DNA from 3 places in the Azoarcus olearius genome. Region 3 is predicted to be linked to each of the others. Evidence: predicted binding sites of a transcription regulator. Region 3 holds the regulator's gene; each other region holds the start of a gene.
The links. The regulator FNR, encoded in region 3, switches genes on or off when oxygen is low (the NO sensors DNR and NnrR bind a similar motif). The targets are predictions, from matches to a motif close to TTGANCTAGNTCAA.

Region 1 (4,227 bases), 1.4 Mb from region 3:
GCCGGCTCGGTACCGTGCCTTCCAGCTCCACGCGGCCGTCCTTGACGTCGATGGTCACCTCGGTGACGTCGATGTCCTGCTCGTCGACCAGCCGTTCGCACACCATCTCGCGGATACGCTCGTCGGAGCGGGCGTAGTTCTTCGGCCCGCGCCGGCTACGCATCTGCTGGCCGGCCTGCCCCCACTGCTGACCCTGGGTCGAGCCGTGGAAGGCACCGTAGCCGCCCATGCCCTGCGAGGTCTGTCCGCCGAGGAACTGCTGCGGCTGCTGGCCCCAGTCCTGCTGGCCGCTGCTCATCTGGCCGTAACCCTGACTGCCCTGGCTGCCGGAGCTGCCCTGGCCCCCGTAGCTGCCTGAGCCGTACTGCTGGCCCATGCCGCCGCGCTGGCCGTAGCCGCCCTGCTGGCCGAAGCTCTGCTGCGGCTGCTGCTGACCGTAGCCTTGCTGGCCGAAACCACCGGCCTGGCTCTGGCCGTAGCCTTGCTGCCCATAGTGCTGCTGCGGCTGCTGATGCTGGCTGCTGCCGTAGTGCTGGCCAAAGCCCTGCTCGTGCTGGCTGCCCTGACCATAACCGCCGCTCTGGCCGAAGCCACCCTGCTGGCCGTAATGCTGCTGGCCGTAATGCTGCTGGCCGAAGTGCTGCTGGGGCTGCTGCTGGCCGTAGCCCTGCTGACCAAAGCCCTGCTGGCCATAGCCTTGCTGCCCGTAGTTCTGCTGCGGCTGCTGCTGGCCATAGCGCTGGCCGTAGTCCTGCCCGTACTGCTGGCTGCCCTGGCCGTAGCTCTGGCCGAAGCCCTGGTCATGCTGCTGACCGTAGCTCTGGCCATAGCTTTGCTGCGGCTGCTGCTGGCCGTAACGCTGCCCCATGCCCTGCTCGTGCTGCTGGCCGTAGCCTTGCTGGCCATAGCCCTGTTGCCCGTAGCCCTGTTGGCCCTGTCCGTATTGCTGGCCATAGCCTTGCTGGCCGATGTTCTGCTGCGGCTGCTGGCCCCACCCTTGCTGACTGCCCTGGCGGGACTGTTGCCCGTACTGCTGGCCGTAATCTTCGTCCTGGTCGTAGCCCTGCTGACCGTAAGCTTGTTCGCGCTGCGATCTCATTTCGGCGTCTCCTCGAGTGGCAACAAAACACGGGTCCATGCCCGTGTGCGGTAAGGCGCCGCACCTCCCGGCGCGGTCGGGCCTTTTCCTCTACGGGATTCAGCAATCCACGTGCCGCCGTCCGCCCGCGCCCGCCCCTGCGCCGACCCCATGCTGCGTGCCGGAGCGAAAAGGAAAAATTACAACGACGTGTAAGTTCGGCCGCCTGCCTTGACTCAGGTCAAGAAGCGCCGGGTGGGCGAGGAAAAGAATGGGAGCGATTTCAACCAGGGAGGAACACCGATGAAACGCGTACTGACCTCGCTTTCCGTCGCCCTTGCGGCGGGCCTGGCCACCTGGGGCGCGGTGCACGCCGCGGATTCCGAGCCCATCCAGCCGATCCGCGCGCCGCAGAACATCAACCTGGGCATGGTCGAACTGGGCAAGAAGCTGTACTTCGACCCGCGCCTGTCCAAGTCCGGCTTCATCTCCTGCAACTCCTGTCACAACCTGTCGATGGGCGGCACCGACAACATTCCCACCTCGATCGGCGACCACTGGCAGCAGGGCCCGATCAACGCGCCCACCGTGCTCAACGCCAGCCTCAACCTCGCGCAGTTCTGGGACGGCCGCGCGGCCGACCTGAAGGAACAGGCCGGCGGCCCCATCGCCAACCCGGGCGAGATGGCTTTCACCCACACCCTGGCGCTCAACGTGCTGTCGTCCATCCCCGGCTATACGCGTGAGTTCCGCCAGGTGTTCGGCAAGGACAAGATCGACATCGAGCAGGTGACGCTCGCGATCGCCGAGTTCGAAAAAACCCTGGTGACGCCCAACTCGCGCTTCGACCTGTGGTTGCTCGGCAAGAAAGACGCGCTGACGCCGACCGAACTCGCCGGCTACGAGCTGTTCAAGACCAGCGGCTGCGTGGCCTGCCACAACGGCGAGGCGGTGGGCGGCAACTCCTTCCAGAAGATGGGTCTGATCGAGCCGTACAAGGCCAGGAGCAAGGCCGAGGGCCGCTCGGCGGTGACCGGCAAGGACAGCGACCGCTTCAACTTCAAGGTGCCGACGCTGCGCAACGTCGAACTCACCTACCCGTACTTCCACGACGGCGCCGCCAACACCCTGGGCGAGGCGGTGGACGTGATGGGCCGCCTGCAGCTGGGGCGCAAGTTCTCGCCCGACGAGAATGCGAAGATCGTCGCCTTCCTGAAGACGCTCACCGGCGACCAGCCGACCTTCACGCTGCCCATCCTGCCGCCTTCGGCAGATTCCACGCCGCGCCCCACGCCGTTCGCGGCGCACTGACGCGCCGGCGACACCACAACGGGGACTGCGGTCCCCGTTTCCATTTGTACGGATGGCAGAAAAGTGCCGTGCGGCGTGCTTTGATGAACTGGCACCCGCGCCCGACGCGCTGGCGGGAATAAAACACGCGGCCCCTGCGTATATGCGGGTGTAGCACCCACAACCCGATGGAGACCACCATGAGACGCGCTGCCACCACCCTCGCCTTCGCCCTGCTGGGCGCCCTCGCCACCCCCGCCTTTGCCGCCGATGCGATGCCGCCCTCGGTGAAGATGCTGGACGGTGTGCTGACCGGCACCGACGGCATGACCCTGTACACCTTCGACAAGGACAGCGCCGGCAGCGGCAAGAGCATGTGCAACGACACCTGCGCCACCAACTGGCCGCCGCTGATGGTCAAGGAAGGCGAAACCGCCACCGGCGACTTCAGCATCATCACCCGCGACGACGGCAAGAAGCAGTGGGCGCACAAGGGCAAGCCGCTGTACTTCTGGGCCAAGGACGGCAAGCCGGGCGACAAGACCGGCGATAACTTCAACAACGTCTGGCACGCCGCCAAGCCCTGAGCCCGGCATGGACGGCGCCGCGCTGCTGGCCGAACTGCCCCGCCTGCGCCGCTACGCGCGGGCGCTGGTGGGCGAGCGCGCGGCCGCCGACGACCTGGTGCAGGACACCCTGGAGCGCGCCTGGAGGCGCGCCGCCCAGTGGCGCCCGGAGAACCCGCTGCGCCCTTGGCTGTTCGGCATCATGCACAACCTGCGCATCGACCAGCTGCGCCGCCCCGGCCTCCACACCCGGCCGCTGGAGGACGAGGATTTCGAGCTGCCGGTGCGCGCGACGCAGAGCGACGCGCTCGAGGTGGGCGATCTCGACGCCGCGCTCGCCCGGCTGCCCGAGGAGCAGCGCGCGGTGCTGTTGCTGGTGGCGCTGGAAGGCATGCGCTACGAAGACATCGCCGCGACACTGGGCGTGCCGCTGGGCACGGTGATGTCGCGGCTGTCGCGCGGGCGCGAACGACTGCGCGCAATCATGGGCGAGGCGCCGGCGGCCAACCGCCTGCGGGTGGTGCGATGAGCAAACGCAAGATCAACGAAGGCGATCTCCACGCCTGGGCGGACGACCTGCTCGCGGACGAGCGCCGCGCCGAGGTGGAGGACTGGCTCGCCGCCCATCCGGGCGACGCCGCGCGCCTGCACGACTACCGGCTGCAGAACCGCGCGCTGCGTGCCGCCTTCGACCCGGTGCTGGAAGAGCCGCTGCCCGCGGCGCTGCGCCGCGCGGCGGCGTTGCCCCCTGCCGCCAGCAGCCCGCCGCGCCGGTGGGGGTCCGCCCCGGCGCTGCGCGCCGCCGCGATGGTGGCGCTGTGCGTGCTCGGCGCGGTCGCCGGCTGGCTGGGCCACGCCCGCTTCGGTACGGCCCCGGCGTCGCCGGCGGTGGCCGAGTTTTCGCGCCAGGCGGCGATCGCCCACGCGGTCTATACGCCCGAAGTGCGCCGCCCGGTGGAAGTGGACGGCGCGCACGAGGAGCAGCTGGTGGCCTGGCTGTCGAAGCGGCTGGGCGCGCCCCTGCATGCGCCGCGGCTGGGGGCGCTGGGTTTCGAACTGGTGGGCGGCCGCCTGCTGCCGGGGCAGCAGGGGCCGGTGGCGCTGTTCATGTACCAGGACCCGAGCGGCCAGCGCCTGACGCTGTATGTCTCCGGCGAGGTGGCCGGCCACGGCGACGCCGGCTTCCGCTTTGCCGAAGAGAACGGTGTGAAGGTGTTCTACTGGGTGGATGGCCGCTTCGGCTATGCGCTGTCCGCCGCGATCGACAAGGCGCAGCTCGCCCGCATCGCCACC
Region 2 (4,227 bases), 1.9 Mb from region 3:
CAGCCGGGCTGGCGGGCCGGTTCGGCACCCGCCCCGGCGGCCAGATACACCTTCAGCGCGCCGCCCAGGTTGGCGGCGAGCAGCCCGCCCGACAGTGCCAGCAGCACGCCGGCGGCAATTGCCGCGAGCGGCAGCCACACCGCCACCAGCAGCGCCGCGACGCCGGCCAGGTGGAGGCGGAAATGCAGCAGCTGGCGGCCTTCGGTCACCAGCCTGGTCATGGCCGGCGGGCGGCTGATGCGGCGACGCAGGTGCAGCCACAGGATGAAGGGCACGATCTTGTAGAGCATGCCCAGCATTACCGACAGAAAGCCGCCCGCCAGCGCGAGCACGCCCACCAGCACCGGCAGCGCGCCGCCGGTGGGGTCGCCGGCGGCCACATCCCACGCCAGCAGCGGCGCCAGCGCCGCGAGCGATGCCATCGCCAGTTGCCAGAAGCGCAGGCAGGCATCGGCCACCTTGCGCCGGCGGCGACGCTGCAGCGCCAGCGTGGCGGCGGCGAAGGCCGCGGCGGCGAGCGCAAGGCCGATCGCCAGCGCGGCCTCGGCGGACTGCCAGCCGGACAGCCACAGGGCCGAGCCTGCCACCATCAGCACCGCCACGCCGATCGACAACGCGCGCGCAAACCACGCGGGATAAGACGGCGTCAGCAGGAACATCGGCACCACCAGCCACGCCACCGCGGCCAGCAGCAAGCCCGCCCAGCCACCCAGCGCCCAGCCCTGATGCAGCGCCGACAGCGCCAGCCAGGCGGGTTCGAGCACGCCGTTACGCGCCAGCGCCAGCGCAAAGCCGAGCGCCGCCGCCACCGCCAGCGCCACCACCGCGGCCCGCAGCCCCCACACCGTGGGGCCCAGCGCCGGGGTGTGCCACAAGCCGGCCGAGGCGCAGGCAAACACGGCCACCAGCGCGGTGCCGAGCAGCGCGATTGCGGCATGGAAGGCGAGCGCACCCGCGCCCAGAAAGCCGGCGGCAAGCGCAATGCCGCCCAGCGTCAGCGCCGGATGCACCAGCGCGGCGAGCACGCGCGGCCGCCACAGGTTGGCGCCGGCGGCCACCGGCAGCACCTGGAACAGCGCGCCCACCATCACCTGCAACATCATGCCGACAGTGAGCAGGTGGGTGAGCGCCAGCGCTTCGGGCGTCCACCGGCTGGCGAACACGGCATCCCCGCGCAGCACCAGCAGCAGGCCCGCCGCCAGCGCGAACAGCGGCGCGGTGAAGAAGAAGCGCAGCGGCACCGACAGCGGCGGCGCCTGTTCGAACGAGAGTTCCGCCGCCATCCGCCGCGCCTCAGGCGCCCGCGTGCCGGATATGCACGATGAAGCGGCCGTCGTCGCAATACTCGACGCGGTGGGCGAAGCCGTTGTTCTTCAGGATGTTGTAGAGCGGGAAAGGCTCGCGCAGCAGCCACAGCTGCAACTCCTCGCCGCGCGGCAGGGTGTCGAGCGCTTCCAGCGTCAGTTCCATCGGCTCGGGCGGCGCCAGCTCGCGGGCGTCGATGATGCGCGAAACAGGGGTATCAGCCATGGCTCACCTCGGAGAGCGCGGTCTCCACGCTGTCGAGCAGCGCGTCGAAGGCGGCCGCGTCCGCGCCCAGTACGCGATCGCACATCGGATAGAGGATGTTCTCTTCCTTCATGTTGTGCTGCTGCATCAGGATCAGCAAGGTTTCCACCGCATCCAGGAAGGCCTCGGCATCGCGCGCCTCCAGCGCCTCCCCCAGCCAGCCCACGATCTCGCGCATCTGCTCGTGCTCGCCGCGCATCACGCGGGTGGGCCCGGTGGTGTTGCCGGTGTGGGCCTCGAAGGCCGGGAAGATGCGCGCCTCCTCCACGTCCAGATGCTCCAGCAGGTCGGCGCGGAAGCGCTGCAGCGCGGTGGCGCAGGCGGCCCAGTCGCCCACGCGGGCGGCGGTTTCGGCCGCGGCAAAAACCTCGTCGCAGTGGCCGTGGTGCTGATGCATCAGTCGGGTCAGGCGGTCCATCGGGGGTGACTCCATCGGGGAATGGAGCCGATTGTTTGCGCTGCAGCGCAGCGGCTCCTTGACCCGGGTCAAGTCGCAAAAACCGCCGGATTCCGGGCCTCGCGGCGCCTGGCGGTTCTTGATTCAGATCATGGTGGGCGCGCAGGCGCGGAAACGAGAATCCGCCCCACTACCGGCCTTCCCCCCACCCACACCAGAGACCCGAAATGAGGATAACGACATGAGCGGCATCATGACCAAGTCGATGGCGCGCAACATTTTCTACGGCGGATCGATGTTCTTCTTCCTGCTGTTCCTTGCGCTCACCTTCCATACCGAAAAGGAACTGCCCAAGCGCGACAACCGCGAGAACCTGACCCCCGCGGTGATCGCCGGCAAGAAGATCTGGGAGACGCGCAACTGCATCGGCTGCCACACGCTGCTGGGCGAAGGCGCCTATTTCGCGCCCGAACTCGGCAACGTCTATGTGCGCCGCGGGCCGGACTTCATCAAGGCGTGGATCAAGGCCCAGCCCACCGGCACGCCGGGTCGCCGCCAGATGCCGCAGTTCAACCTCACCGAGCAGGAGCTGGACGACCTCGTCGCCTTCCTGAAGTACGCCTCCGAGATCAACTCGGCCAAGTGGCCGCCCAACATCGAAGGCTGACCGCCCGCGTCCGCAAGGAGAACACTCAATGCAATACACATCACAAGCGGTCGCCAAGCCCTACTTCGTGGCGGCCATCGGCCTCTTCGTCGGGCAGATCCTGTTCGGCCTGATCATGGGCCTGCAGTACGTGGTGGGGGATTTCCTCTTCCCCGCGCTGCCCTTCAACGTCGCCCGCATGGTGCACACCAACCTGCTGATCGTCTGGCTGCTGTTCGGCTTCATGGGCGCGGCCTACTACATGGTGCCGGAGGAATCCGAAACCGAGCTGTGGAGCCCCAGGCTGGCGCTGGTGCTGTTCTGGGTCTTCCTCGCCGCCGGCGCGCTCACCATCCTCGGCTACCTGTTCGTGCCCTACGCCAGGCTCGCCGAGATGACCGGCAACGACATCCTGGCGACCATGGGCCGCGAGTTCCTGGAGCAGCCGCTGATCACCAAGATCGGCATCGTGGTGGTGGCGCTCGCCTTCCTGTTCAACATCACCATGACCATGCTGCGCGGGCGCAAGACGGCAATCAGCATGGTGCTGCTGCTCGGGCTGTGGGGGCTGGCGATCTTCTTCCTGTTCTCCTTCGTCAATCCGCACAACCTGGTGCGCGACAAGTTCTACTGGTGGTGGGTGGTGCACCTGTGGGTGGAAGGCGTGTGGGAACTGATCCTCGGCGCGCTGCTGGCCTTCGTGCTGATCAAGGTCACCGGGGTGGACCGTGAGGTCATCGAGAAGTGGCTGTACGTCATCATCACGCTGACGCTGGTCACCGGCATCATCGGCACCGGCCACCACTACTACTGGATCGGCGCGCCGGAATACTGGCAGTGGTGGGGTTCGATTTTCTCCGCGCTGGAGCCGATTCCCTTCTTCGCGATGACGGTGTTCGCCTTCAACATGGTCAACCGCCGCCGCCGCGAACATCCCAACCGTGCGGCCACGCTGTGGGCGCTGGGCACCGGGGTGATGGCCTTCCTCGGCGCCGGGGTGTGGGGCTTCCTGCACACGCTCGCGCCGGTGAACTTCTACACCCACGGCAGCCAGATCACCGCCGCGCACGGCCACATGGCCTTCTACGGCGCCTACGTGATGGTGGTGCTGTGCATCATCAGCTATGCGATGCCCATCCTGCGCGGCCGCGCCGCCAACTCCAACAAGGCGCAGGTGATGGAGATGTGGGCGTTCTGGCTGATGACGATCGCGATGGTGTTCATCACGCTGTTCCTCACCGCCGCCGGCATCCTGCAGGTGTGGCTGCAGCGCGTTTCCGACACGCCGCTGTCCTTCATGGCGACGCAGGACCAGATCTCGCTGTTCTACTGGATGCGTGAAGCCTCCGGCGTGATCTTCCTGATCGGCTTGCTGATCTACCTCGCGAGCTTCTTCGTGAAGGGCGACAAGAAGGCGGTCGCGGCCTGATCCCGAACGGCCATCGCCAACACCGGAAGGGGCGGCGACGGCCGCCCCTTTTTCGTTCAGAGGCCACGACCATGGCGAGGAAATTTCCGCTCCACCCCGCCCACCCGGAGCGCATCTGCTGGGGCTGCGACAAGTACTGCGCAGCGGATTCGCTGGCCTGCGGCAACGGCTCCGGCCGCACCCAGC
Region 3 (4,227 bases):
GGCTGCGCATCCGCAGGAGCTGGCAGATCGTCTTCTGCGTCTTTCCTCCGACCTGTGGCGTCTGCAATGGCATTCCTGGAACCGGGTTCTCGGCCTCGACAGCGAAGATCCGGTGCGGCCGAATCCGGACGATGCGCGTTTTGCCGATCCGGTCTGGACTGAGTCGCCGACCTGGGATCTCACCAAAGAGTGGTATCTGGCGCTGACTCACCACGTCCAGGACATGCTCTATGACACGCCGGGTCTGACGGGGAAGGAGCGGCGGCGGGCGGCGTTCTGGTGGCGGAAATGGCTGAATGCGGTCGCGCCGACCAATTTCTTCTGGACGAATCCGGTCGCAGTGCGAAAGGCGTGGGAAACGAAGGGTGAGAGCCTGGTCCGCGGGTTCGGCAATTTCCTCGACGACGTTCGCGCGGGTGAAGTGCGGATGACTCGTCCCGATGACTTCGAGGTGGGCAAGAACCTGGCGACGACGCCCGGCGCGGTCGTGTTCAGGAACGACCTCTTGGAGGTGATTCATTACCAACCCACTCGTCCGCAAGTGCACCGCGATCCGGTCGTCATCGTCACTCCGTGGATCAACAAGTTCTACATCCTCGATCTCGTTCCGAAGAAGAGCCTGATTCGTTACCTGCTCGAACAGGGACTGGACGTATTCATTACAAGCTGGAAGAACCCTGACGCCTCGATGCGGGATGTGACGTTCGACGACTACGTCACACGCGGGGTGCACGCCGCGGTAGAGACGGCGCGAGGGCTCGCAGGCGCCGAGAAGGTGCATGCGGTGGGGTACTGCATCGGTGGCACTGCCCTCAGCATGTACATGGCGTGGGCCAATCGCCACTTTCCGGCCGAAGCGGTTCCGGTGGCAGACTGGACCGTCTTTACCACGCTCGTCGATTTTCAGAAGCCGGGCGACATCGAGGTGTTCATCGACGAGTCGAGCATCCGCTACCTGACCGGAAACATGGCCCGAACCGGTTATCTGGAAGGCAAGGAGATGGCATCCGCTTTCCGCCTGCTGCGTTCGAACAGTCTCATATGGCACTACGTAGTCCACGGCTGGCTGTATGGCGAAACACCGGCCTCGTTCGACGTGCTGTACTGGAACATGGACGCGACGCGGATGCCCTATGCGATGCACTCCTGGTATCTCAGGGAGCTGTATCTGCACAACAGGTTGATTCAGAAGGACGCGCTGGTGGTGGCAGGCGAACCGCTCGACCTCGCTGCGATCTCGCAACCGCTGTACGCCGTCGCGGCGGAGGATGATCACATCGCTCCGTGGGGGCAGACCTTCCGCATCAATAATTTTGTAACCGGCCCAAAGCGCTACGTGCTATCGAGTTCGGGGCACATCCTCGGCATCGTCAACCCGGTCGTTCAGCCGCCCAAGCGAAACTATCGCGCAGCCGAAGCGCATCGCTCGGAATCGGCTGAGGCATGGTTGGACCGGGCCGAACGCCACGAGGGGAGTTGGTGGGAGGACTGGATGCAGTGGTTGAAGCCGCGGGCGGGCGAACTGGTCGACGCGCGACCGGTCGCCAATGCTGCCTTTCCGGCTTTGGCGCCGGCGCCAGGAACCTACGTGCTGGAAAAATAGCGGTGAAGTGGGGCGGGAGGAACTAGCGACACGCAGGTTGGTGTTGTATCAGCTTCTTCAGGCCCCCGCTGTCGAGAATCCGGATGTGCTTCTGCTGCACCGTGACTAGGCCTTCCTCCTGGAAGCGGGAGAACGCGCGGGAGACGGTTTCGAGCTTCAGCCCCAGGTAGGAGCCGATCTCCTCCCGCGTCATGCGCAGGTGAAACTCCGCCGCAGAAAAACCGCGTGCGGTGAAGCGCTGGGACATGTTCAGCAAGAATGCAGCCAGCCTTTCCTCGGCGCGCATGGAGCCGAGAAGCATCATCACGCCGTGGTCGCGAACGATCTCACGACTCATCACCTTGTGAAACTGATGCTGCAGGCCTTCGACCTCGCGCGACAGTTCTTCCAGCTTGCCGTAGGCAATGACGCAGACTTCGCTGTCCTCCAGCGCAATCGCGTTGCAGGAATGAACCTCGCTGCTGATGCCGTCCAGGCCGAGGATCTCGCCGGTCATCTGGAAGCCGGTGACCTGGTCCCGCCCATCCTCGAGGAGGACGTCGGTCTTGAATGAGCCCGTGCGGATCGCGTAGATTGCTTCGAAAGGGTCGCCGGCCCGGTACAGGTGCTGCTGACGCTTGATCTTGCGGCGCGCACCTACCAGCTCGTCGAGACGGTCGATTTCATTTTCGCTCATCCCGAAGGGAAGGCAGAGTTCGACGAGATTGCACTGCGAACACGCCGTCTTCAGTCCGGCAACCGTAATCGGCACCGCCTTCATTTGCACGATAAACTTGCTCCGAATCCGCAGGAGATTGGCCGCGTTGATCCATGTCAACCACATCGAGCCGGCTTTCTGCGATCGTTTGGTACGCCCAGCAACAGCACACCCATGAACGCCCAGCCAGATCTCATCTTCGATCCGCAACTCATCCGTCGCTTCGATGTGAACGGTCCCCGTTACACATCGTACCCCACGGCAGACCGATTCGTTGAGGCATTCGACGCCAACGCATTGCAGGATTGGCTTGCCAAGCGCGCCGTCGGCGGGGTGAGTCGGCCGCTGTCATTATACTTCCACATCCCGTTCTGCAATACGATCTGCTACTACTGCGCCTGCAACAAGATCATCACCAAGGATCATGGGCGCTCTGCCAAGTATCTGAAATACCTTGAGAAAGAGATCGAGATGCAGGTTGCTGCGCTCGGAGGAAGCCGGCAGGTCACGCAGCTTCACCTTGGCGGCGGAACGCCCACCTTCCTGTCGCACGAGGAAATGCATCAGCTGATGGACGCGGTGCGGCGCTTCTTCAACCTGGCCCCGAACGGCGAGTATTCGATCGAGGTCGATCCGCGCAAGGTCGATTTCGATACGGTGGAAATGCTCGCCAATCTCGGTTTCAACCGGATGAGCGTCGGAGTGCAGGATTTCTCCGATGATGTGCAGCGCGCGGTGAACCGCGTGCAGAGCGTCGAAGAGACCCGGTTGGTGATCGACGCGGCGCGCGCCACCGGCTTCAAGTCGGTCAGCCTCGATCTGATCTACGGCCTGCCCAAGCAAAACGTCATCAGCTTCAATCGCACGCTGGAGCAGGTCCTCGACATTTCGCCGGACCGCATCTCCCTCTACAGCTACGCGCACTTGCCCGGATTGTTCAAACCGCAGCGCCGCATCCTGCAAAGCGACATGCCGACGCCGGAAGCCAAGCTGCAGATTCTGCAACTGGCGATTCGCCGCCTCACCGAAGCCGGTTACGTGTACATCGGCATGGATCATTTCGCCAAGCCGGACGACGAACTGACGGTGGCCCAGCGGCAAGGGCGTCTGCACCGCAACTTCCAGGGCTACTCCACGCAGGCCGAATGCGATCTGCTGGCGTTCGGTGTCTCGGCGATCGGCAAGGTTGGCGCGGCTTACGCGCAGAACGTGAAGACGCTCGACGAATACTACGACGCGCTCGATCGCGACCAGTTGCCGGTGCTGCGCGGCGTGGAGCTGACCGCCGACGATCTGTTGCGGCGTTCGGTAATCCAGGCCCTGATGTGCCACTTCGAGTTGTCGATGCAGTCGATCGAGATCGCCCACCTCATCGACTTCCGCGACTACTTTGCGGCTGAACTCGCCGACCTTGCGGAAATGCAGGCTGCGGGCCTTCTGGAGATCGACGGTGACTGGATTACCGTGCTCCCCGCCGGCCGGATGCTGGTCCGCGGTATCGCAATGGTGTTCGACCGCTATCTACGCGCCGACCGTGAGCGGGCACGCTACTCGAAGGTGATCTGAGCTTCTGGTGGGTGAAGCGGGGGCGTAAGATGCAGGGTTTCCATCTTCGGCAGTGCCGTCCCGGCAACGCGGCGGTCCGTGTCCAGCATGCCTGAGTCCGGCTATCTCGCCGTCTTCCTGATCGGCCTTCTCGGCGGTACCCACTGCGTCAGCATGTGTGGCGGAATCGTCGGCGCGCTCAGCGTCCAGAAGATGCAGGGTCCGCACGACGCCGCCCGGCAGTGGCCCCTGCATCTCGCCTACAACCTCGGCCGTATCGGCACCTATACCGGGATGGGGGCGCTGCTCGGCGCACTCGGTTCGGTCGGAATGATCTACAGCGGCGTGCTGCCGGCACAGATGGCGCTTTATGTGCTTGCGA

Region 1: a site for FNR is predicted at 1,310-1,323, ahead of dqs_RS13405 (cytochrome-c peroxidase). Genes of this name have one in related genera too.
Region 2: a site for FNR is predicted at 2,046-2,059, ahead of dqs_RS15880 (hemerythrin domain-containing protein). Genes of this name have one in related genera too.

The regions. Positions count from the first base shown of each region.
Region 1 covers NZ_CP016210.1:2,937,396-2,941,622, forward strand. Annotated here, with positions in the region: gene dqs_RS13400 (BON domain-containing protein) at 1-1,099, opposite strand, end outside; gene dqs_RS13405 (cytochrome-c peroxidase) at 1,382-2,389, shown strand; gene dqs_RS13410 (COG4315 family predicted lipoprotein) at 2,569-2,955, shown strand; gene dqs_RS13415 (RNA polymerase sigma factor) at 2,963-3,463, shown strand; gene dqs_RS13420 (anti-sigma factor family protein) at 3,460-4,227, shown strand, end outside.
Region 2 covers NZ_CP016210.1:3,475,035-3,479,261, forward strand. Annotated here, with positions in the region: gene dqs_RS15870 (hypothetical protein) at 1-1,283, opposite strand, end outside; gene dqs_RS15875 (DUF2249 domain-containing protein) at 1,294-1,530, opposite strand; gene dqs_RS15880 (hemerythrin domain-containing protein) at 1,523-1,987, opposite strand; gene dqs_RS15885 (c-type cytochrome) at 2,208-2,633, shown strand; gene dqs_RS15890 (cbb3-type cytochrome c oxidase subunit I) at 2,662-4,041, shown strand; gene dqs_RS15895 (DUF3079 domain-containing protein) at 4,113-4,227, shown strand, end outside.
Region 3 covers NZ_CP016210.1:1,552,818-1,557,044, forward strand. Annotated here, with positions in the region: gene dqs_RS07220 (PHA/PHB synthase family protein) at 1-1,603, shown strand, start outside; gene fnr (fumarate/nitrate reduction transcriptional regulator Fnr) at 1,626-2,363, opposite strand; gene hemN (oxygen-independent coproporphyrinogen III oxidase) at 2,475-3,866, shown strand; gene dqs_RS07235 (sulfite exporter TauE/SafE family protein) at 3,954-4,227, shown strand, end outside.